4 regions of the Streptomyces sp. NPDC059649 genome follow, and region 4 is predicted to be linked to each of the others. Evidence: riboswitches for the same ligand, from Rfam matches in the RefSeq annotation. Region 4 holds a riboswitch; each other region holds the start of a gene.
The links. Region 4 has a riboswitch for cyclic di-AMP ahead of ACFV1J_RS34055 (transglycosylase family protein). Riboswitches for the same ligand answer to the same signal wherever they lie in the genome.
Positions count from the first base shown of each region.

Region 1: linked by a shared signal. The riboswitch ahead of ACFV1J_RS11040 (M23 family metallopeptidase) and the one ahead of ACFV1J_RS34055 (transglycosylase family protein) in region 4 are both predicted to bind cyclic di-AMP.
Region 2: linked by a shared signal. The riboswitch ahead of ACFV1J_RS19435 (C40 family peptidase) and the one ahead of ACFV1J_RS34055 (transglycosylase family protein) in region 4 are both predicted to bind cyclic di-AMP.
Region 3: linked by a shared signal. The riboswitch ahead of ACFV1J_RS33175 (peptidoglycan DD-metalloendopeptidase family protein) and the one ahead of ACFV1J_RS34055 (transglycosylase family protein) in region 4 are both predicted to bind cyclic di-AMP.

Region 1 covers NZ_JBHWDV010000006.1:74,214-79,427, reverse strand. Annotated here, with positions in the region: gene ACFV1J_RS11050 (M16 family metallopeptidase) at 1-467, shown strand, start outside; gene ACFV1J_RS11045 (M16 family metallopeptidase) at 503-1,885, shown strand; cyclic di-AMP (ydaO/yuaA leader) riboswitch at 2,151-2,306, shown strand; gene ACFV1J_RS11040 (M23 family metallopeptidase) at 2,319-3,119, shown strand; gene ACFV1J_RS11035 (GntR family transcriptional regulator) at 3,302-3,991, shown strand; gene ACFV1J_RS11030 (HPr family phosphocarrier protein) at 4,300-4,581, opposite strand; gene ACFV1J_RS11025 (GNAT family N-acetyltransferase) at 4,714-5,214, shown strand, end outside.
Region 2 covers NZ_JBHWDV010000016.1:113,470-118,683, forward strand. Annotated here, with positions in the region: gene bioB (biotin synthase BioB) at 1-65, opposite strand, end outside; gene ACFV1J_RS19415 (8-amino-7-oxononanoate synthase) at 220-1,425, shown strand; gene ACFV1J_RS19420 (ATP-binding protein) at 1,662-2,090, shown strand; gene ACFV1J_RS19425 (hypothetical protein) at 2,177-2,326, opposite strand; gene ACFV1J_RS19430 (GNAT family N-acetyltransferase) at 2,661-3,308, opposite strand; gene ACFV1J_RS19435 (C40 family peptidase) at 3,366-3,839, opposite strand; cyclic di-AMP (ydaO/yuaA leader) riboswitch at 3,844-4,016, opposite strand; gene ACFV1J_RS19440 (hypothetical protein) at 4,326-4,634, opposite strand; gene ACFV1J_RS19445 (ATP-dependent Clp protease proteolytic subunit) at 4,640-5,214, opposite strand, start outside.
Region 3 covers NZ_JBHWDV010000049.1:18,377-23,590, reverse strand. Annotated here, with positions in the region: gene ACFV1J_RS33180 (DUF2332 family protein) at 1-995, opposite strand, end outside; cyclic di-AMP (ydaO/yuaA leader) riboswitch at 1,300-1,454, shown strand; gene ACFV1J_RS33175 (peptidoglycan DD-metalloendopeptidase family protein) at 1,466-2,680, shown strand; gene ACFV1J_RS33170 (aldo/keto reductase) at 2,799-3,758, shown strand; gene ACFV1J_RS33165 (hypothetical protein) at 3,863-4,165, opposite strand; gene ACFV1J_RS33160 (very short patch repair endonuclease) at 4,205-4,687, opposite strand; gene ACFV1J_RS33155 (PrsW family intramembrane metalloprotease) at 4,913-5,214, opposite strand, start outside.
Region 4 covers NZ_JBHWDV010000053.1:16,170-21,383, forward strand. Annotated here, with positions in the region: gene ACFV1J_RS34045 (cytochrome P450) at 1-1,206, shown strand, start outside; gene ACFV1J_RS34050 (transglycosylase family protein) at 1,457-2,503, shown strand; cyclic di-AMP (ydaO/yuaA leader) riboswitch at 2,716-2,923, shown strand; gene ACFV1J_RS34055 (transglycosylase family protein) at 2,931-3,584, shown strand; gene eno (phosphopyruvate hydratase) at 3,877-5,157, shown strand.

The DNA of each region.
Region 1 (5,214 bases), on a different contig from region 4:
CCCGCCTGTACAACCGGCTGGTGCGCCGCGACCGCAGCGCGGTGGCCGCCGGCTTCGGTCTGCTGCGGCTGGCCGGCGCGCCCTCCCTGGGCTGGCTGGACGTGAAGGCGTCCGCCGGGGTGGAGGTGCCCGCCATCGAGCACGCGGTCGACGAGGAACTGGCACGGTTCGCCGCCGAGGGGCCCACCCCGGAGGAGATGGAGCGGGCGCAGGCCCAGCTGGAGCGCGAATGGCTGGACCGCCTGGCGACGGTCAGCGGCCGCGCCGACGAACTCTGCCGCTTCGCCGTCCTGTTCGGCGACCCGCAGCTCGCGCTGACCGCCGTGCAGCGGGTCCTGGACATCACCCCCGAGGAGGTGCAGGCGGTCGCCAAGGCCCGGCTGCGCCCCGACAACCGCGCGGTGCTCGTCTACGAGCCCACCGAGCCGGCCGGCAACGCCGCCGAGGAAGGGGAGACGGAGCAGTGAGCGACACCACCCGCCAGGATTCCCCAGGGAGCAGCATGCAGTTCCACCCGCAGCCCCAGAGCGGCGCGCCCAAGCCGTGGGCCTTCCCGGCCCCCGAGCGCAGCCAACTGCCCAACGGCCTCACCCTCCTGACCAGTCACCGCCCCGGTCAGCAGGTCGTCGCGGTGGAGATCAACCTCGTCGCCCCGCTGGACGCCGAGCCGGAGGGCCTGGACGGCGTCGCCACGATCATGGCGCGCGCCCTGTCCGAGGGCACCGACAAATACGACGCGGAGGGCTTCGCCGCCGAGCTGGAGCGCTGCGGCGCCACGCTGGACGCCCACGCCGACCACCCCGGCGTACGCGTCTCCCTGGAGGTCCCGGCCTCCCGGCTGACCCGCGCGCTCGGCCTGCTCGCCGACGCGCTGCGGGCCCCCGCGTTCCCGGAGAGCGAGATCGAGCGGCTGGTCCGCAATCGCCTCGACGAGATCCCGCACGAGCTCGCCAACCCGGCCCGGCGCGCGGCGATGGCGCTCTCCAAGGAGCTGTTCCCGGCCACCGCGCGGATCTCCCGCCCCCGTCAGGGCACCGAGGAGACGGTCGCGCGGATCGACGCCGCGGCCGTGCGCGCCTTCTACGACGCCCATGTCCGGCCCGCCACGGCCACCGCCGTGATCGTCGGTGACTTCACCGGCGTCGACCTGGCCGCGTCGCTCGCCGACACCCTCGGCGCCTGGAGCGGTTCGACCGCCGAGCCGGTGAAGGCGACCCCGATCGTCGCCGACGACACCGGCCGCGTGGTGATCGTGGACCGCCCCGGCGCCGTGCAGACGCAGCTGCTCATCGGCCGGATCGGCGCCGACCGGCACGACCGCGTGTGGCCGGCGCAGGTGCTCGGCACGTACTGCCTGGGCGGCACCCTCACCTCCCGCCTGGACCGCGTCCTGCGTGAGGAGAAGGGCTACACCTACGGCGTGCGGGCCTTCGGGCAGGTGCTGCGCTCCACGGCCCCCACGTCCCCCGAGGGCACCACCGGCGCCGCGCTGCTCGCCATCAGCGGCTCGGTGGACACCGCCTCCACCGGGCCGGCGCTGGAGGACCTCTGGAAGGTGCTGCGGACCCTCGCGGCAGAGGGGCTGACGGACGAGGAGCGGGACGTCGCGGTGCAGAACCTCGTCGGGGTGGCGCCGCTCAAGTACGAGACCGCGGCGGCCGTCGCGGGCACCCTCGCCGACCAGGTGGAGCAGCAGCTCCCGGACGATTTCCAGGCGCAGTTGTACCTCCGGCTCGCGGAGACCGGCACGGTCGAGGCGACCGCCGCCGCCGTCAACGCCTTCCCGGTGGACCGCCTGGTGACCGTCCTGGTGGGCGACGCCGCGCAGATCACCGAGCCCGTCAAGGCGCTGGGCATCGGAGAGGTGACGGTCGTCAGCGGCTAGTCCGCAGGCGGCGTATGACGAAGCGTCACGACCGACGGCTCCTGTGGGGTTCGCTCACCACGGGAGCCGTCGTATGTCCGTCGCCTGCTCGTCGCCTGTCCGCCGCCGGTCTGCCGCAGTCTGCTGTATGTCCGGTTTGGGATGGCTCGTTGAGCCGGAACTTGTGGCATCCCGCACAAAATCGCGGTTCCGTTTGGCGCCGCAAAGTGGCCCCGTTTAGCGTCGGTCCGGCTGTTCGTCACAACTCCGCCACAACAGTGGCACCGGACAGTCATCGCCGAGTCCCCGTACGGCGCGAGCCAGGGGAGCCGGGGACCCACCCGTCCCTGGGGTGAATCGGGCGCCTCTCCGGAGGGGCCCGTAGGAGACCTTCCTGCTCCGAACCCGTCAGCTAACCCGGTAGGCGAGAGGGAAGGAAAGGACAAGCCAGCACATGGCGTTCACCCGTGCCACCGGGAAGCACCGCCGGGCCAGCCGCAGCGCCCGGACGACCCGCAACCTCGCCGGTATAGCCACCCTCGCGACCTCCGGCGTCGTCGCCACCCTGGCGTCACCGGCGATGGCCGCCACCGACGAGGCACGCACCCAGGACACCGGCCTCACCCAGGCCGTCGTGCTCGGTGACGAGCTCGCCCACCGCCTGGAGGTCCAGGCCGACACCCAGCAGGCCGCCGCCGAGGCCGCCGCCATGCAGGCGAAGGCCGAGGCCGAGGCCAAGAAGCGGGTGGCGGAGGCCGAGCGGCACGCCGAGGCGGCCCGGAAGAAGGCCAAGGCCGAGCGCGAGGCCAAGGAGCGGGCCGCCCGGGACGCCGAGCGCAAGCGCCTGAACGCCTTCGTCGCCCCCGTCGCCGGCTCCTACGTCTCCACCGGCTACAAGGCCTCCAGCAGCCTGTGGTCCTCCGGCAGCCACACCGGCATCGACTTCCACGCCGCCACCGGCACCTCCGTCCACGCGGTCGGCGCGGGCACCGTCGTCGAGGCCGGCTGGGGCGGGTCGTACGGCAACAACATCGTGATCAAGATGCACGACGGCACGTACACCCAGTACGGCCACCTGTCGTCGATCGGCGTCTCGGTCGGCCAGACCGTCACCCCCGGCCAGCAGATCGGCCTCTCCGGGGCCACCGGCAACGTCACCGGCCCGCATCTGCACTTCGAGGCCCGCACCAGCCCGGACTACGGCTCCGACATCGACCCGATCGCGTATCTGCGCTCGCACGGCGTCAACGTCTGATCCGGCGTCAGGCACACCCGCCTCGGCCTCCCGGCGCACGCCTCGGTGCCCTCCCCGCCCATTGGCCAAAAAATATCGCCGAATACGCGGAGTCCGTCGGAAAAGCCGTGCCGGTCGAATAGAGTCTCGGAAAAGCCGCCGACCGGCGGCGTTTTCCGGGGATTACGGCGGAGGCACGATCGATGCGAGGCCATATTTCCGCGCATGCGGTGTGCACGGCGATTCGCGAGGACATCGTCTCCGGTGCGCTGGCGCCGGGGAGCCGACTGATCGAGGAGATCCTGGCGGCGCGCTACGGCGTCTCCAGGGTGCCGGTCCGCGAAGCGCTGCGCACCCTGCAGTCGGAGGGCTTCGTCACCACCCGCCACCACGCGGGCGCGTGCGTCGCCGAGCCCACCGAGCAGGAGGCCGCCGACCTGCTCGACATCCGCGCCCTGCTGGAGCCGCTGGGCGCGGCCCGCGCGGCCGCCCGGCGCACCCCCGCCCATCTGAAGGTGCTGCGCGGCCTGGTGCGGCTCGGCCGCGAGCGGGCCCGCCACGGCAGCCCCACCGACCTGCGCCAACTCGACGGCTGGTTCCACGAGACGCTGGCCCAGGCGGCCGGCAGCCCCAGCCTGACCGCGCTGCTGACCCAGCTGCGCCGCAAGATCGAGTGGATGTATGCGGTGGAGCCGCCGCCGCGGGCCGGTGATGCATGGGACGAACACGGCGCGGTGCTGGACGCGGTGGCCCGGGGCGACGCGGAACGGGCCCGCGCCCTGATGGCGGCCCACATCGAGCGCTCGCTCCCGGTGTACCGGCTGCGGCGCCCCGCCGCACCCGAGGTGAGCGATCCGAAACAGCCCGTCAACACAGCGCGCGCCCGTTCTTAACACCCGGGCCGTATACAAAGGGGTGCGGAATTCCCGGGGCGGCGATTGTTGTCCGCCTTTACTTCCGGATATCGGCGCGCTTTCAAATGTCGGCGTGCGCGCTGTCCGGTACGCACATTCCGCCGCACGCTTTTCCGTGCGTGCCTCTCCGTGCATTGTCCACCGGCCGTGAGAATTGTGCGGCGGAGGGCACGGTCTTTGCGCGCGGGAGGGGGTGCGGTATTTCCCCCGAACGCAAAACGGCCCCGCCGCGGCACCTTTTCAGGTCACCGCGGCGGGGCCGCCGTACGAGGGGCGTCCCGGTGGGCTCAGACGGTCTCGGGGAGCTCTTCGAGACCCTCGGAGACGAGCTTGGCCAGGCGGTCGAGCGCTTCCTCGGCGCCCTCGGCGTCCGAGGCCAGCACGATCTCCTCGCCACCCTGGGCGCCCAGGCCCAGGACCGCGAGCATGGAGGCCGCGTTGACCGGATTGCCCTCGGCCTTGGCGATCGTCATCGGGACGCCGGCGGCGGTGGCCGCCCGGACGAAGATCGACGCGGGGCGGGCGTGCAGGCCCTCGGCCCAACCGACATTGACGCGGCGCTCAGCCATGATGTTGCCCTTCAAAGTCGTGACTGTTGTCTAGACCATTCTCTCACGGTGTCGGGACTGCTCCCAGCCGCCCCTGACCCCGAGATTACGCGTGCCGGGCCGGTTGTCGGTGGCCGGTCGTACGCTGTCCGCATGCAGAAGCCGCCGGACCACGCATACCCGACCCACTGGGAAGCCGACGTGGTGCTGCGCGACGGCGGCACCGCGCGGATCCGCCCCATCACCCCCGACGACGCCGAGCGGCTGGTCTCCTTCTACGAACAGGTCTCGGACGAGTCCAAGTACTACCGCTTCTTCGCGCCCTACCCGCGCCTGTCCGACCGCGATGTGCACCGCTTCACCCACCACGACTACGTCGACCGGGTCGGGCTCGCGGCCACGGTCGGCGGCGAGTTCATCGCCACCGTCCGCTACGACCGGATCAACGACCAGGGGCTGCCCGCCAAGAGCCCCGAGGACGACCAGGCCGAGGTGGCCTTCCTGGTGCAGGACGCCCATCAGGGGCGCGGGGTGGCCTCCGCCCTCCTGGAGCACATCGCGGCCGTCGCCCGCGAGCGCGGCATCCGGCGGTTCGCCGCCGAGGTGCTGCCCGCCAACACCAAGATGATCAAGGTGTTCACGGACGCCGGGTAC
Region 2 (5,214 bases), on a different contig from region 4:
GCCTCTTCACGGGTCGGCAACTCGCGCCGCAGTCCCTTGTCCACCAGTGTGTTCAGCAGGTCCATGGCGATGATCCTGGCCTACGCCCCCGCCCCCGGCCAAGGAGGATTCCCACAACGCGCGCCGAACGGGGTGTGTGTATCGCCACACCGTGGCCGTGCGGAACGACCGCTAACGTCTATCGACAGCCCACAATCGAGCCCCCGACGAAGGACGCCGATGCCGCAGGACTCCGCCCCGCTGCTGCGCGACACCGCGCCCCCGCCCGCCGCCGGACCGGCACCCGGCTCGGCCTTCGACTGGCTCGACACCGCCCGCGCCGAGCGCCAACGGGCCGGCCTGGTCCGCGCGCTGCGCCCCCGCCCCGCCGACTGCCCGTTGCTCGACCTGGCCGGAAACGACTATCTCGGACTCTCCCGGCACCCGGAGGTCACCCAGGCCGCGGCCGAGGCCGCGCAGCTCTGGGGCGCCGGCGCCACCGGCTCCCGGCTGGTCTCCGGCAGTACCGAACTCCACGCCCGGCTGGAGGCGGAACTCGCCGCGTTCTGCGGCTTCGAGGCGGCTCTGGTGCTGTCGTCCGGATATGCCGCGAATCTCGCCGCGGTCACCGCGCTGACCGCACCCGGCACCCTGGTCGTCTCCGACGCGGGCAACCACGCCTCCCTCATCGACGGCTGCCGGCTCTCCCGGGCCCGCACCGAGGTCGCCCCGCACGCCGACCCCGAGGCCGTACGCGGCGCCCTGGCCGGCCACAACGGACGGGCGCTGGTGGTGACCGACTCGGTGTTCTCGGTCGACGGCGACGCCGCGCCGCTGCCCGCACTGGCCGCCGCCTGCCGGGCGCACGGCGCCGCACTCCTCGTCGACGACGCCCACGGCCTGGGCGTCCTCGGTGACGGCGGCCGGGGTGCGCTCGCCGCGGCCGGACTGGCCGGGGACGGCGACGTGGTGGCCACCGTGACGCTCTCCAAGTCGCTCGGCTCCCAGGGCGGCGCGGTGCTCGGCCCGGCCCGGGTCATCGAGCACCTGGTCAACACCGCCCGGACCTTCATCTTCGACACCGGCCTGGCCCCGGCCGCGGCCGGCGGCGCACTGGCCGCACTGCGGCTGATCGACCGCGAACCCGAGCGCGCCGCCCGGGCCGGCGAGGTCGCCCGCGAGCTGCACCGCCGGCTCACCGCGGCCGGCCTGACCGCGGTACGGCCGGACGCCGCGGTGGTGTCCGTCCGCGCCCCCTCGCCGGAGGCCGCGGTCCGCTGGGCCGCCGACTGCCGCACGGCCGGTCTCGCGGTCGGCTGCTTCCGGCCGCCGTCCGTACCGGACGGGATCTCCCGGCTGCGGCTCACCGCCCGCGCGGACCTGACGGACGGCCAGCTCGACCGGGCGGTGGGCACGATCCTCGCCACCGCGCCGCCGAAGATCTGATCCTTGGTGACCGTGTGTGACCGGCATGGCGTCCCATATCCGGTCTCCCGTCGCAGAGTTCACCGCTTCGAGCGATAGATATCTGCATATGTTGGCGGATCGAGCGCCACACCGGGGGAACGGGTGGCAGGCTGGCGCTCCAGCAGATCCGAGGCCGAATCGTTGACCCGAGTGGCACACCGGCTCCCCGGGCAGCGGACCGGAGCCGGCCTCGGTGGGAAAGGGACGGCGTCGCGATGGCAGACCACCAGGAATCCGCACTCACCCTGCCGAGCGCCCCGGAATCGGTCCGCCTCGCCCGCAGACACGCCCTCACCGTGCTCACCGAATGGGGCCTGCCCGCCGGTTCCACCACCGCCGACGCGGTCCGCCTGATCGTCTCCGAACTCGCCACCAACGCCGTCCAGCACACCTTCGGCCAGTCCCCGACCTTCACCCTCGAACTGCGTCTGGACCGCGACGAGGAGCTGTGCGTCGGGGTCACCGACAGTCACCCCCGCCGCCCCCGCCGGCTGCCTGCCGCGGTCCAGCAGGACAACGGCCGGGGCCTGGTCATCATCCGCTTCCTCGCCGCGGAGGCCGGCGGCCGGCTCTCCGTCGTCCCCACCGACACCGGCGGCAAGACCGTCTGGATCAGCCTGCCCTGGCAGGTCGCGGTCGGCTGACGGCGCGGCCGCCGCGGCGTACGGCCCGACGACATGCGTACGGCCGGCATGGCATGCGTACGGCCGGTACGGCATGCGTGCGGCCGTCACGGTGTGGGGGAGGGGCGGCTGAAGGCGCCGCGCAGCAGCGCGCGGAGGGTGTCCGGGGCCGGGATGCCGCCGCCGCTGCGGTAGGCCACCGCGATCCGGCGGCGCAGCTCCGGCGGGTCCAGCCGGCGGATCCCCAACGGGGTCACCGAGCCCTCCGCCACCATCTCCGGGGCCCCCGCCACGCCGAGCCCGACAGGGCGCCGTGGCGCTGCTCGTCGACCGGCTGGGTGGCTGACTGCGCCGCCCCTGGTGGCCAGGGCCCTGGAGGCCACCACCGGCGCCCTGCTCACCGCGCTGGGCGGAGCGCTGCTCGTCGAGGTCGCGCTCGCCTGAGGGCAGCGGCAGGAACGGGACCGGGCCCCACCCCAGGCACGGGCAGGGGCAGGAACGGGGCCGGCCGGACCCAACCCCAGGCAGGGGCAGGGACAGCGGAAGGGCCAGGAACGGGGCGGGACCAGGACCCCAGGCAGCGGTACCCGTTCAGCCGGGGCCGCCGGCCGGCACCAGCAGCACCTCCGCGCCCACCGGTACGAACCCCGCGGCCAGCAGGGCGCGGACGCTGCGGGCATTGCCGGGGGCGGCCTGGGCCCAGAGCCGTTCGCCCGCCGGTATGAGATGGCGGGCGGCGTGCGCCAGCCGGCGACCGAGGCCGCGTCCCTGGCCGGCGCCGTCCACCTCCGCGGCCAGCTCCCAGCGCCCGGCCAGGCCCCGCCCGATGATCAGCGTCCCGCCGTCCCCGGTCGTCCAGGCCCGCACCTCGTCGCGGTGGCGCAGCGCCCGGACGATGCGCGGATGGCTGCGGTCCGTCGTCTCCACCAGCTCCAACGGCGGCGGCCCGGGCAGCGCCTCGGCGACCATGGCCAGGTCGATGTTGTTGGCCTCGCGGCCGGTCCGTTCACCCAGCGCGGTCAGGAACGGCGGACTGAGCGGTCCGGCGAGATCGCCGGGGGCTGTCCGGTCGTGCACCCAGGACGGCTCCACGTCCGCGAACACCACGGCATGACAGGTGAACGACAGCACGCCCACGTCCCGCGGGGACGGCTGGGGCAGCACCGTCACCGAACCGTCCTCGGGCGGGAAGCTCCCCCGCGCCGCGGCCGTCAGCACCTTGCTCAGCTCCGAAGTCACCCCGTCAAATTATCGGCCAGCACTGACAATTGACCGGGCGCCCGGCGTCGCCGCAGCTCAGGGCACCCTCCCGTACGAGACCGCGCGGCTCCAGATCTTCTCCAGCCGCACCACGCTGCCGGCCTTGGGCGCATGCCACATGCGGCCCTGCCCGGCGTAGATGCCGACGTGGTAAATGCCGTTGCCGGAGTGGAAGAAGACCAGGTCCCCGCGTTTCCGGGCAGAGGACGGGATGTGCCGGGTGCGGCCGTACTGCTGGGCCGCGGTCCGCGGCAGGTCCCGGCCGGCGCGCTTGAACGAGTACACCGTCAGGCCCGAACAGTCGAAGCGGTACGGTCCCATGGCCCCGTACTGGTAGGGCGAGCCCCGCTTGGAGGCCGCGATCCGCAGCGCATGGGCGGAGACGGTCGCGGCCTCGGCGTCGGCGGAGGTTCCCGGTGCGAGCGTGGTCCCGCCGAGCGTGGCCAGCGCCAGTGCGGACACGGTGCCGGCGCGGGCCAGCAGATGCGGCGTATGCGTGCGCACGGTCATGCGCAAACCCTTCGTCAGCCGCCTGCGAAGGAAGACCTGTCGGGTTCGGGCAGGCGAAGATGCCCGGCCGTTTCCACGGCTTCACCCCAAGGAGTCCGTCGGCCGCGCGGGCCCCGGACCCCGTACTGCTCGGGTCCTCCGCTCCCGCCGATCCACACGCATCGACCGGACATCCGGCACGGCGGCGGGATTAGGCGCCCGGCCGGACCGCCCCGTCGCTGTGGCGGGGTCTTGTCGTCGAAAGGGATCCTCACGCACCCGCCACCGGAATTCCGAGTTGAAAATGCCGTATGTGAGATGCGCCACAATTGAGCCGAATGGTGGGATTTGCCCCGTCGTGGGCCGGAGCGTCATCGGCGGCACCCCCTTCGACCTGGGGCGAAACATCGGCCACCGCAGTAATTCTGGCCCCCGGCGCAATTCGTCGCCCCCCTACCGCACGCGCGGACGCTACGCCGTCCGGGCAGCGCGGGCGCGCGTGTCGGATCAGGGTTCCCGGGCCGGCGGCACCGTCACGTATCCGGCCCGGCGTTCCCCGTCCAGCACCCGCAGCGCCCGGGCCAGCGTCTCGCCGTGCAGCTCGTGCTCGCCCCGGTTGTGCATCAGCGTCAGCGCGTCCCGCAGTTCCGCGGCCTTGCTCACCAGCGCCTGAGCGGCGCGCAGCCCGCTGTAGGTGCCGCCGCCGCGGGCCGGATTGATCCGGCCCAGCAGGTCGAGCGCCTCCAGGTAACAGTCGATCAGCTGCCCCTCGGCGCGGGTCAGGGCGGGCAGCGGCGGGGTCTCCGGCGGCCACATCCGGCTCACCGTCCCACGGGTCGGTCGGCCGACCGCTTGCGGTTGCGGGTGAGCCCGTCGATCAGGCCGTACTCCTGCGCGGCCGGGGCGTCGAAGATCTTGTCGCGCTCGATGTCCGCGGCGATCCGCTCGCGCGGCTGACCGGTGTGCAGCGCCAGCATCTCCTCCAGCATGGCGCGGCCGCGCAGCACTTCCTGGGCCTGGATGTAGAGGTCGCTGGCCTGGCCCTCGAACGGTTCGCTCACCGACGGCTGGTGGATCAGCACCCGGGCGCCGGGCAGCGCCAGCCGCTTGCCGGGGGTGCCGGCGGCCAGCAGCACCGCTGCGGCGGACGCGGCCTGTCCCAGGCAGACGGTCTCCACGTCGCACGACACGAAGCGCATCGTGTCGTAGATCGCGGTCATCGCGGTGAGCGAGCCGCCGGGGGAGTTGATGTAGAGCGAGATGTCCCGCTCGGGCGCGGCGTGTTCGAGGTGGATCAGCTGCGCCATGACGTCGTTGGCGGCGGTGTCGTCGATCGGGGTCCCCAGGAAGATGATCCGCTCGCTGAGCAGCTTGGAATACGGGTCCATCGTCCGCG
Region 3 (5,214 bases), on a different contig from region 4:
GCGGGCAGTTCCTCGATCAGGTCCCCGCGGACGATCCGCGGCCGCGGCGCCGCCCGCACCGCCTCGACGGCCGCGGACAGCCGGGCCGCCCGCGCCTCGTCGCCGGGCCATACGAGCGACCGCAGCCAGCGCAGGTCGTCCGGCTCGGCGACCGGGTCGAGCGGATCGAGATCGATCCCGGCCCGCCAGACGACCTCGGGGAGCCGGGTGGGGAGGTGCGGTCCGTGCCCTGCCGCCGGCACCGGCGCCTGCACCAGGCAGGGGAAGACCACCGGGCTGTCGGCCGGGCCCACTTCGACGACCGGGTGGTGCGCTCCTCCCGGTGCGCGCCCGCCAGAGTGGCCGGCAGCCGGCCCGCCCGCGTACCCGGGCCCGTGCCGGTACTCCTGCCCGTCCCCGGGCCCGTGCCGGTACGCGTACTCGTACCGATAGCGGTCCGGGTGCAGACACAGCCCCGCCGAGGTGCCGACCTCCAGCAGGGCCAGTGGCTGGGGCAGCCGGGCGAGCAGCGGCAGCAGGGTGGCGCAGCGGGCCGGCTCGTTGGTCTGGGTGCCGCGGCGCATGATCACGTCCCGCACCTGGTCCCAATGACGGATCGTCCATTCGCGCCAGCGACCGTACGCCGCCGCGCCGCGCGGGCCCTGTTCCGCGTGCGGGCCGTCGAGATGGCGGACGGCGGCGACCAGGAGTTGGGGCTGCTGCTTGTTGCCGGCCGGCAGCGAACCCGCCAGCAGCTCGCACAACTCCTGGTCCTGGCCGATCCGTGCGGACAGCTCCTCGTGGGCGTCGGACCGCCCGCGTGCCTCGCGCCAGGAGAACTCCTGGTACCGGCGCGCCACGTCCTGGGCGCTTCCGGACGTGCCACCGCTGCGGCCGGGACGGCCGGGATGGCCGTGGTGCCCGTGACCGGTGCTGCGGAGGCGTGCGGCGGGTCCGGGGCTCTCGGCGTGTCCGGGACTCTCGGAGTATCCGGGGCGCTCGGCGTTGACGACCATGATCCGACGTTACTGTCTTCACGTTCCGTAATGGTCGGGCACCCCTCTGCATAACAACTGACGCACAATCATCGAGAGGTCGTTTAGCGGCGGCACGGGGCGGTGCGGGGCGGTGCGGTCAACTCGCCCGATTTATGGCCATGGTGACCGGAAAAGACCACGCCACAGCTGGTGCGCGAGGCATATCGATTCCCGGGAAGGCTTGGAAAACGGCCGCGATCTCTATTACTGTCCGATAACGCAGCGCGGTCGTCCCAGCCGCCGCAAGAGGCGGCACCGCGCGCCGACGCCGAATCCCGCACGCGCTTTTCACGCACCTCCAGCATCTCGAACTGCACCAAGGGAACCGGGGAACCACCACCTTGGGGTGAATCGGACGCCTCCGCCAGAGGGTGCCCGTAGGAGACCTTCCTGCTCCGAACCCGTCAGCTAACCCGGTAGGCGAGAAGGAAGGAAAGGAGAGCGCCCCCGTGGCGTCCAACAGGCCTGTCCCCGAGGCTCCATCCGCCTACGAGTTCGACGACCGGGGCCCGGGTGCCCCGCATGCGCCGGGCGCCCCGCACGCCTTCGCAGGCTCCGGCGGCACCGCTTTCGTCACCGACACCCGTTTTGCGACGGCCGGCGAGGCGCACGGTGACGCCGACGGCCAGTGGGAGGAGTGGAACCCCACCGAGGAGTCCGTCCGCCCGGTCCGCGGCAAGCACCGGGTGGCCAAGCAGCGCGGCGGTGGACTCGCCCGCGGTGGCACGGTCCTGGGTGTCGGCGTCATCGCGGCGGTCGGCGCGGGCGGGATGGCCACGGCCGAGGGCAAGCCGCCGGTACCGATCTCGATGCCCGACCTCAGCGGTGTGGCCGACGCCGTCACCGACCACCTCCCGGACGCCGCCTCCCTGCCCGGCGTCGGCAACCTGATATCCGACGGCGGCTCGGACACCGGGTCCGACGCTGCCTCCGCGCCCGTCGACCCGCTCGCCGCGACGGGCTCGCCGTCGACCACGGCCACCGACACCGGGTCGAGTGCGGGCACGGGCTCCGGCGCGAACGCCGGTGAGGCGCTGCGCAGCCGTATCCTCCAGCAGGCCGACGCCCAGCAGGGCGCCGGCGAACAGGAGGCCCGCGAGGCCGCCGAACAGGCCGCGATCAAGCAGGCCACGACGGACGCGGCCGCGGACCAGAGCGCCGCCGAGAAGGCCGCGGCCGCCAAGAAGGAGGCAGCGGCCGAGGCCCGGCGCAAGGCCGAGGAGGAGGCCCGCCGGAAGGCGGAGGCCGAGCGCCTCGCCAAACTGGCGCAGAGCTACCTCACCCCGGTCGCCTCGTACACCCTCACCGCGAGCTTCGGGCAGGCCGGTGACCGCTGGGCCGCGGACCACACCGGCCAGGACTTCGCCGCCCCGACCGGTACGCCCGTCAGGGCGGTGCACTCCGGCACCATCACCCAGGCCGGCTGGGCCGGTTCGTACGGCTACCGCATCGTCCTGACCCTCGACGACGGCACCGAGCTCTGGTTCTGCCACCTCTCCTCGATGGTCAAGACCTCGGGCAAGGTCAGCACCGGTGACGTGATCGGCCGGGTCGGCGCCACGGGCAACGTCACCGGGCCTCACCTCCACCTGGAGGTACGCCCCGGCGCCGGCGACCCGATAGACCCGATGCCCTGGCTGCGCGACCACGGCCTCAACGTCTGACGAGCGGGGCGGGGCGGGGTGGGGCGGCCACGCGATGCGCACGCGTAGCCGCCCGTCGTAGGCGGGACCAACCGCCGCACGAGGGAATAACCACCCGCCCCGCAACGCTGCCCCCACCATGAGTGCGACAAGCAACAACTCCGGTACCCGCAGGGCCTTGGGCTCGCTGTCCGTCTCCCCGCTCTGCCTCGGGGGAAACGTCTTCGGCTGGACCGCTGACGAGGCCGAGTCGTTCGCGGTACTCGACGCGTACGTGGCGGGCGGCGGCAACTTCATCGACACCGCCGACGTGTACTCGGCCTGGGCGCCCGGCAACAAGGGCGGCGAGTCCGAGACCGTGCTCGGCAACTGGCTTGCCTCCCGCGGCAATCGCGAGGACATCGTCATCGCCACCAAGGTCGGCGCCCACCCCGACTACAAGGGCCTGTCCGCCGCCACCATCAAGTCCGCGGTCGAGGCGTCCCTCACCCGTCTCCGCACGGATTACCTCGACCTCTACTACACCCACTACGACGACGAGTCGGTGGAGGTCGGCGAGTTCCTGACCGCCCTGGACGACCTCGTCCGGGCCGGCAAGGTCCGCGAGATCGGCGCCTCCAACATCTCCGCGCGGCGCCTGGAGGAGTCCCTCGCCTTCTCCGACCGCGAGGGCGTGGCCCGTTACGTGGCCCTGCAGCCGCACTACAACCTGGTCTCCCGCGACACCTACGAGGGCGAACTCGCCGATGTGGCCGCCCGCAACGGCGTGGCCGCGGTCCCGTACTACGCCCTGGCCTCCGGCTTCCTGACCGGCAAGTACCGGCCGGGTGGCGCGGTCGACAGCGCCCGGTCCCAGAAGGCCGCGCAGTACCTGTCCACCGACCGCGGCCCCCGCGTCCTGGCGGCCCTCGACGCGATCGCCGCCGCCCACGGTGCCGAGCCCGCCACCGTCGCGCTGGCCTGGCTCGCCGCGCAGCCCACGGTCGCCGCCCCGATCGCCAGCGCCCGCACGACCGCCCAGCTCGTCCCCCTCCTGGCCGTCACCGACCTGACCCTCACCGCCCCCGAACTCACCCTCCTGACGGAGGCCTCGGCCTGACCTTCGCGGGGAGGGCCTGAAAAGGGGAGGAGCGGGGCCTGGGGGCCCCGCTCCTCCCTTACGCATGCCGTGACGCACGTACGCATGGCACCTCGCGCGTTGCGCTACCCCCGCCGGTCCACCACCGCCCAGGACGCCAGCGCCACCCCACCCGCCACCGCGAACACCGAAGGCCAGGCCCCGATCTTCTTGGCCAGCGGATGCGACCCCACAAACGCCGCCACATAGGCCCCACCCAACGCCGCCGCCGTCTTGGCCCCGGCCTTACGCTGCCACTCCCGCGCCGCCACCGCCCCCGCCGCAGCCAGCGCCACACCCCCCAACGGCCGCTTCTTGGTCCACCGAGCCACCCCATAACCCCCAACGAGCCCACTCGCCGCCACCACACTGCTCGGAACGCCGGCCATGCCCATTTCCTCCGTTTCGCAGGTCAGTTGTCCTCGACCTTACGTCCGGTGCCGTACGTTCCCGCCGCACGACGACTCGGGCGGCTGTGACGGACGGGCTTCGCCGGCTCCTCGCACGGCTCGGGTCACGTACTCGGCCACCTTTTCGGGACTCTCGTGCTCCCAGAAGCGCAGCACCGTCCATCCCGCCGCTTGGAGATGGGCGTTGGTCTCCGCGTCGCGGGCGACATTGCCCTCGAGCTTCGTGCGCCACCACTCGGCATTGGCCTTGGGGCTCGTGGCGTGTTCGGGGCAGCCGTGCCAGAAACAGCCGTCGAGGAACACCGCGATGCGCGGGCCGGGGAAGGCGATGTCGATCGTGCGACGGGCCATCCCGGGGACGCGGTGTTGCAGCCGGTAGCGCAGTCCTGCGGCGTACAGCAGCCGCCGGACTGCACGCTCCGGTTCGGTGTCCCGTCTGCCCTGACGGCTCATGCGTGCGGAGACACCGGCCGACGACGGAGAGACGGGTGGGCGTGTCATGGTCCCAGAATGGCCCACCAGCGGTCAGGAGAAGAAGCCGAGCCTCATTGCTTCCGGGCCGCCGCAGGGGGACGCGGAGGATCTTGGCAGCTACCGGGCGCGCCGGCGAGCCGGTCCCCGATTCGCCGTTGCGCCTCAGCACCGGTCGGCAGGCCGTGACAGGTGGCAGGGCGCGGCAGGATCGAGTCGGGCGGCGCCGGGGCCGGTGGGTCGCGGCTCGGAACCCTACGTCCGAGGGCGTGTGGAGTCGCCCGTGCACCGGCGGGTGGCGGCCGACCGGCCCTCGTTCGTGACGAGGCAATTCCGTCCCACGCTGTGCCAGGCATCGATCAACGCCGGCCGTCCCCACCTCTGGTAGTGCCGGACCCGTTGCAGCAGGTACTGCTCGCGGGTGGTGAAGTCCGGGTCGGGGCCGGTGAGGTGGGCGCGGCGGCGGTGGAAGGAGAGGGCGGTGGCGGCGGTGGTGTAGGCGGTGACGGCGCGGGCGGCGGCGGGGCCGTGGGTGCGGCGGGCGATGTCGCGGGCGA
Region 4 (5,214 bases):
TACCCGGCGTACGCCTGGCTGCGGGAGCACGCGCCGGTGCACCGCACGGCGCTGCCCAGCGGGGTCGAGGCATGGCTGGTGACCCGCTACCCCGAGGCGCGGCAGGCGCTGGCCGACGCCCGGCTCTCCAAGAACCCGGTGCACCACAGCGAGTCCGCGCACGGCAAGGGCAAGGTCGGCATCCCGGGCGAGCGCAGCGCCAACCTGATGACGCACCTGCTCAACATCGACCCGCCGGACCACACCCGGCTGCGCCGGCTGGTCAGCAAGGCGTTCACCCCCCGTCGCGTCGCCGAGTTCGCGCCCCGGGTGCAGGAGCTGACCGACCACCTCATCGACGGGTTCGCCGCCCGCGGCGAGGCCGACCTGATCCACGAGTTCGCCTTCCCGCTGCCCATCTACGCCATCTGTGACCTGCTGGGCGTCCCGCGCGAGGACCAGGACGACTTCCGGGACTGGGCGGGCATGATGATCCGGCACGGGGGAGGCCCCCGCGGTGGCGTCGCCCGGTCCGTGAAGAAGATGCGGGGCTATCTCGCCGACCTCATCCACCGCAAGCGGGAGGCGCTGCCCGACGGGCCGACACCGGGCGAGGACCTGATCTCGGGCCTCATCCGGGCCTCGGACCACGGTGAGCACCTCACCGAGAACGAGGCCGCCGCGATGGCGTTCATCCTGCTCTTCGCCGGTTTCGAGACCACCGTCAACCTCATCGGCAACGGCATCCACGCCCTGTTGGGCCACCCCGCCCAGCGTGAGCTGCTGCAGAAGTCGCTGGCGGCGGGCGACACCGGGCTGCTGGCCACCGGGGTCGAGGAACTCCTCCGCTTCGACGGCCCGGTGGAGTTGGCGACCTGGCGGTTCGCCACCGAGGAACTGACCCTCGGCGGGCAGCGGATCGCCGAGGGGGACCCCGTCCTGGTCGTCCTGGCCGCCGCCGACCGCGACCCGGCGCGCTTCCCCGAGCCGGACGTACTCGACCTGACCCGGCGTGACAATCAGCACCTGGGATACGGGCACGGCATCCACTACTGCCTGGGCGCCCCGCTCGCCCGGCTCGAAGGACAGACCGCGCTCGCCACGCTGCTGACCCGGCTCCCGGACATCCGGCTTGCGGTGGAACCGGCGGAATTGCGGTGGCGCGGTGGGCTCATCATGCGCGGACTCCGGTCGCTGCCCGTCGAGTTCGCGCCCGAGCGGGCCTGACCAGCGGCGGAGGCCGATGGTGACAGAGCGTCAGGACGTGACCTGCGCGTGATCTCCACTACACCGACTTGTGACTACCCGTGACCCCGGCTACCTTTCGATCCACGATCGACGGCCCCTCGAACAGATTGCCGAGGAAGGCCGGCGGTCGCGACAACTCAACCGCCGCGCGAAAGGCATCCGCATGCGTTCCGGGAACGGCCGACACCGTCGCCCCCGTCAAGCACCGGCCATCTTTGTCACGGCGGGAGTGACCGGCTCGGCACTGGCACTGCCCCTGCTCTCCGCCGGTGGCGCCCACGCCGCCGACACCGCGACCTGGGACCGCGTCGCCCAGTGCGAGAGCGGCGGCGTCTGGAGCTCGGACACCGGCAACGGCTTCTACGGCGGTCTCCAGCTCACCCAGGAGATGTGGGACCGGCACGGCGGCGGGGACTACGCCTCGCGGCCCGACCTCGCCAGCCGCGCCCAGCAGATCGCGGTGGCCGAGGCGATCCTCGACGACCTCGGGCCGGACGCCTTTCCGAGCTGTGCGGTGAACGCCGGCCTGAAGAAGGACGGCCGGGCGCCGCAGGTGAACCCGGGCGGCACCAGCGCCCCGATACCCGACCCGTCCGACGACGACGGAACCGCCGGCTCCGGCTCCTCCGGCTGGCACGACGGTACGGCCGACGACCCGGGTGGCGACGAGGGCGACGGGCCGGCCGGTGACGAGCCGTCGCGGACCACACCGTCCCCGTCCACTCCCGCCCCCTCGGACTCCGCCGGGACCGGCGAGACGTCCCCCGGCCCCGACCGGACCTCCGGTCCGTCCGACCCGTCCGGCGACGCGACGCCGGGCGACCACGGCGAGGACCCGTCGGGCAGCCACGACCCCTCCGGCACCACCGACCCCTCCGATGACGGCAACGGCAGCGGTACGGGCGATGGGGACGGCGCGGGAGACGTGGACGGCACGGGCCCCGACGGGACGCCGGGCGGTACGGCGACGGACGGCGTGCCGGGCGGCGGCTCGGGCCGGCACCGCGGCGACGCGGACCCGGGCGAGGGCGACGGCGGCGACCGGACGTCCGGCGGGCGGCACGCCTCGCGCGGTGACGACGCGCACCGGACGCTCCCGGTGGACGGTGACGGGTACACCGTGCGGCCGGGTGACAGCCTGTCAGCGATCGCCCAGGCGCACCGGCTGTCGGGTGGCTGGCCGGCGCTCTACGACCGCAACGAGGGCGTCATCGGCTCCGACGCGGACCTGATCCGCCCAGGTCAGCAGCTCGATCTCGGGCAGTCCGCAGGGTAGTTCGCCGGTTTCGACCCGCTTTGGCGAAAGTGAGACAAGCGTCTCGTTGTGAGGTGGTGGGCCCCGAAGGGTCCACCACCGTCGCACCGGCCCCCACCTGCGGCTTTATGACCCCTCCGTGATCAAAAAGGGCCAACTCGGTCCAGATGAGGGGGTTTGAACACCCAGGGGATTCCTGATTACGGTCATCACCGCTCGCCAAAGCGGGCCCCTTCGATCACACGCCGAATCCTGCCGGTGGTCGGAGGCAGTTGACGCGCAAGCGCCGTAGGCAGGAGCGGGGGAACCAAGGTAGGCGCCGGCCCGGCCCGTGAAAGCGGGTCAGCCGGCTTGGGGTGAAGCCCGGTGCCACGGCACCGGCCGGGCGACTCATCAGTCCGAACCCGACAGCTCACCTCGCAGGCGTCGGTGAGGAAACGAACCAACCATGCTGATCAACAAGGGCAAGCACCGTCGTCCCTCCAAGGCCGTCCGCGTCGCCGCGCTCGCCGGTGTCGCCGGTGCCGCCGTCGCCGCCCCGCTGATGGGCGCCACCTCCGCTTCCGCCGCATCCGTCGCCACCTGGGACAAGGTCGCCCAGTGCGAGTCCGGCGGCAACTGGTCGATCAACACCGGTAACGGCTACTACGGTGGCCTGCAGTTCTCCAACTCCAGCTGGGCCGCCGCCGGCGGCACCAAGTACGCGGCGCGCGCCGACCTGGCCACCAAGGCCCAGCAGATCGCCGTCGCCGAGAAGCTCCTCGCCATCCAGGGCCCGGGCGCCTGGTCCTGCGCCGGTGCCGGCGGCCTGACCGCCGGTGGCCCGTCCCCCGACCTGAACACCAGCGCCCCGGTCGCCAAGTCCGCCCCGTCGAAGAGCGACGCGGCCGTCAAGCGCACCCCCGCCGCCCCGAAGCACGAGAGCGCCCCGGCCCCGAAGAAGAACCAGGGTCACGGCAACTACACCGTCAAGGCCGGCGACACCCTCGCCAAGATCGCCAAGGCGCACGGCACCAACTGGAAGGCCGTCTACGCGGCCAACAAGTCCGTCATCGGCGGCAACCCCAACCTGATCTTCCCGGGTCAGAAGCTCCACGTCTGAGCCGTCCCCGCACCGGGACACCCCTGGTGAGACCGGCCCCGTCCGGCGCGCCCCTCCCCCCGGCGCGCCGCGGCGGGGCTTCTCCGTATCCCCTCCGCGGCGCCCCGCCGTCGGCCCGGCACTCGCCGGACTTTTCCCGCTCCGCGAACATTGCGGCAAACCTACCGTGACCTGGTCTTTTGGGTGGCTTGTTGGGTTATTCCGTCCCACGGAGCGGGCCAAGGGCAGGCGGACGCTCCCCGGGCCGTTAGGCTCGTGCTGCAGAACTCCAGACACCCATGAAGGAGACAACGTGCCGTCCATCGACGTCGTCGTAGCCCGCGAAATTCTCGACTCGCGAGGTAATCCCACGGTCGAGGTCGAGGTCGGCCTCGACGACGGCAGCACCGGCCGTGCCGCCGTGCCGTCCGGCGCCTCGACCGGCGCCTTCGAGGCCATCGAGCTCCGCGACGGCGACCCCAACCGCTACCTCGGCAAGGGCGTGGAGAAGGCCGTCCTGGCCGTCATCGAGCAGATCGGCCCGGAGCTCGTCGGCTACGACGCCACCGAGCAGCGGCTGATCGACCAGGCCATGTTCGACCTGGACGCCACCGACAACAAGGGCTCGCTCGGCGCCAACGCCATCCTCGGCGTCTCCCTCGCCGTCGCGCACGCCGCCTCCGAGGCCAGCGACCTCCCGCTGTTCCGCTACCTGGGCGGCCCCAACGCGCACGTCCTGCCCGTGCCGATGATGAACATCCTGAACGGCGGCTCGCACGCCGACTCCAACGTGGACATCCAGGAGTTCATGATCGCCCCGATCGGCGCGGAGTCCTTCTCCGAGGCCCTGCGCTGGGGCGCCGAGGTCTACCACACCCTCAAGAAGGTCCTGAAGGAGCGCGGTCTGTCGACCGGCCTGGGTGACGAGGGCGGCTTCGCCCCCAACCTCGGCTCCAACCGCGAGGCCCTCGACCTGATCCTGGAGGCCATCAAGCAGGCCGGCTACGCCCCCGGCCAGGACATCGCGCTCGCCCTGGACGTCGCCGCCTCCGAGTTCTACAAGGACGGCTCGTACCAGTTCGAGGGCCAGTCCCGCTCGGCCGCCCAGATGACCGAGTACTACGAGGAGCTCGTCGCCGCGTACCCGCTGGTCTCCATCGAGGACCCGCTGTTCGAGGACGACTGGGCCGGCTGGAAGGTCATCACCGACAAGCTCGGCGCCAAGGTCCAGCTGGTCGGCGACGACCTGTTCGTCACCAACCCCGAGCGCCTGGCCCGCGGCATCGAGGAGGGCTCCGCCAACGCCCTCCTGGTCAAGGTCAACCAGATCGGTTCGCTGACCGAGACCCTGGACGCCGTCGAGCTGGCCCAGCGCAACGGCTTCAAGTGCATGATGTCGCACCGCTCCGGCGAGACCGAGGACGTCACCATCGCCGACCTGGCCGTCGCCACCAACTGCGGCCAGATCAAGACCGGCGCCCCGGCCCGCTCCGAGCGCGTCGCCAAGTACAACCAGCTGCTGCGCATCGAGGAGATCCTCGACGACGCCGCGGTGTACGCCGGCCGCAGCGCGTTCCCCCGCTTCAAGGGCTGACGCCCCGGAGCTCGGCGTCCCGCGGTTCCGCGGGGGCGTGCCGACCCGCGGCCCGAA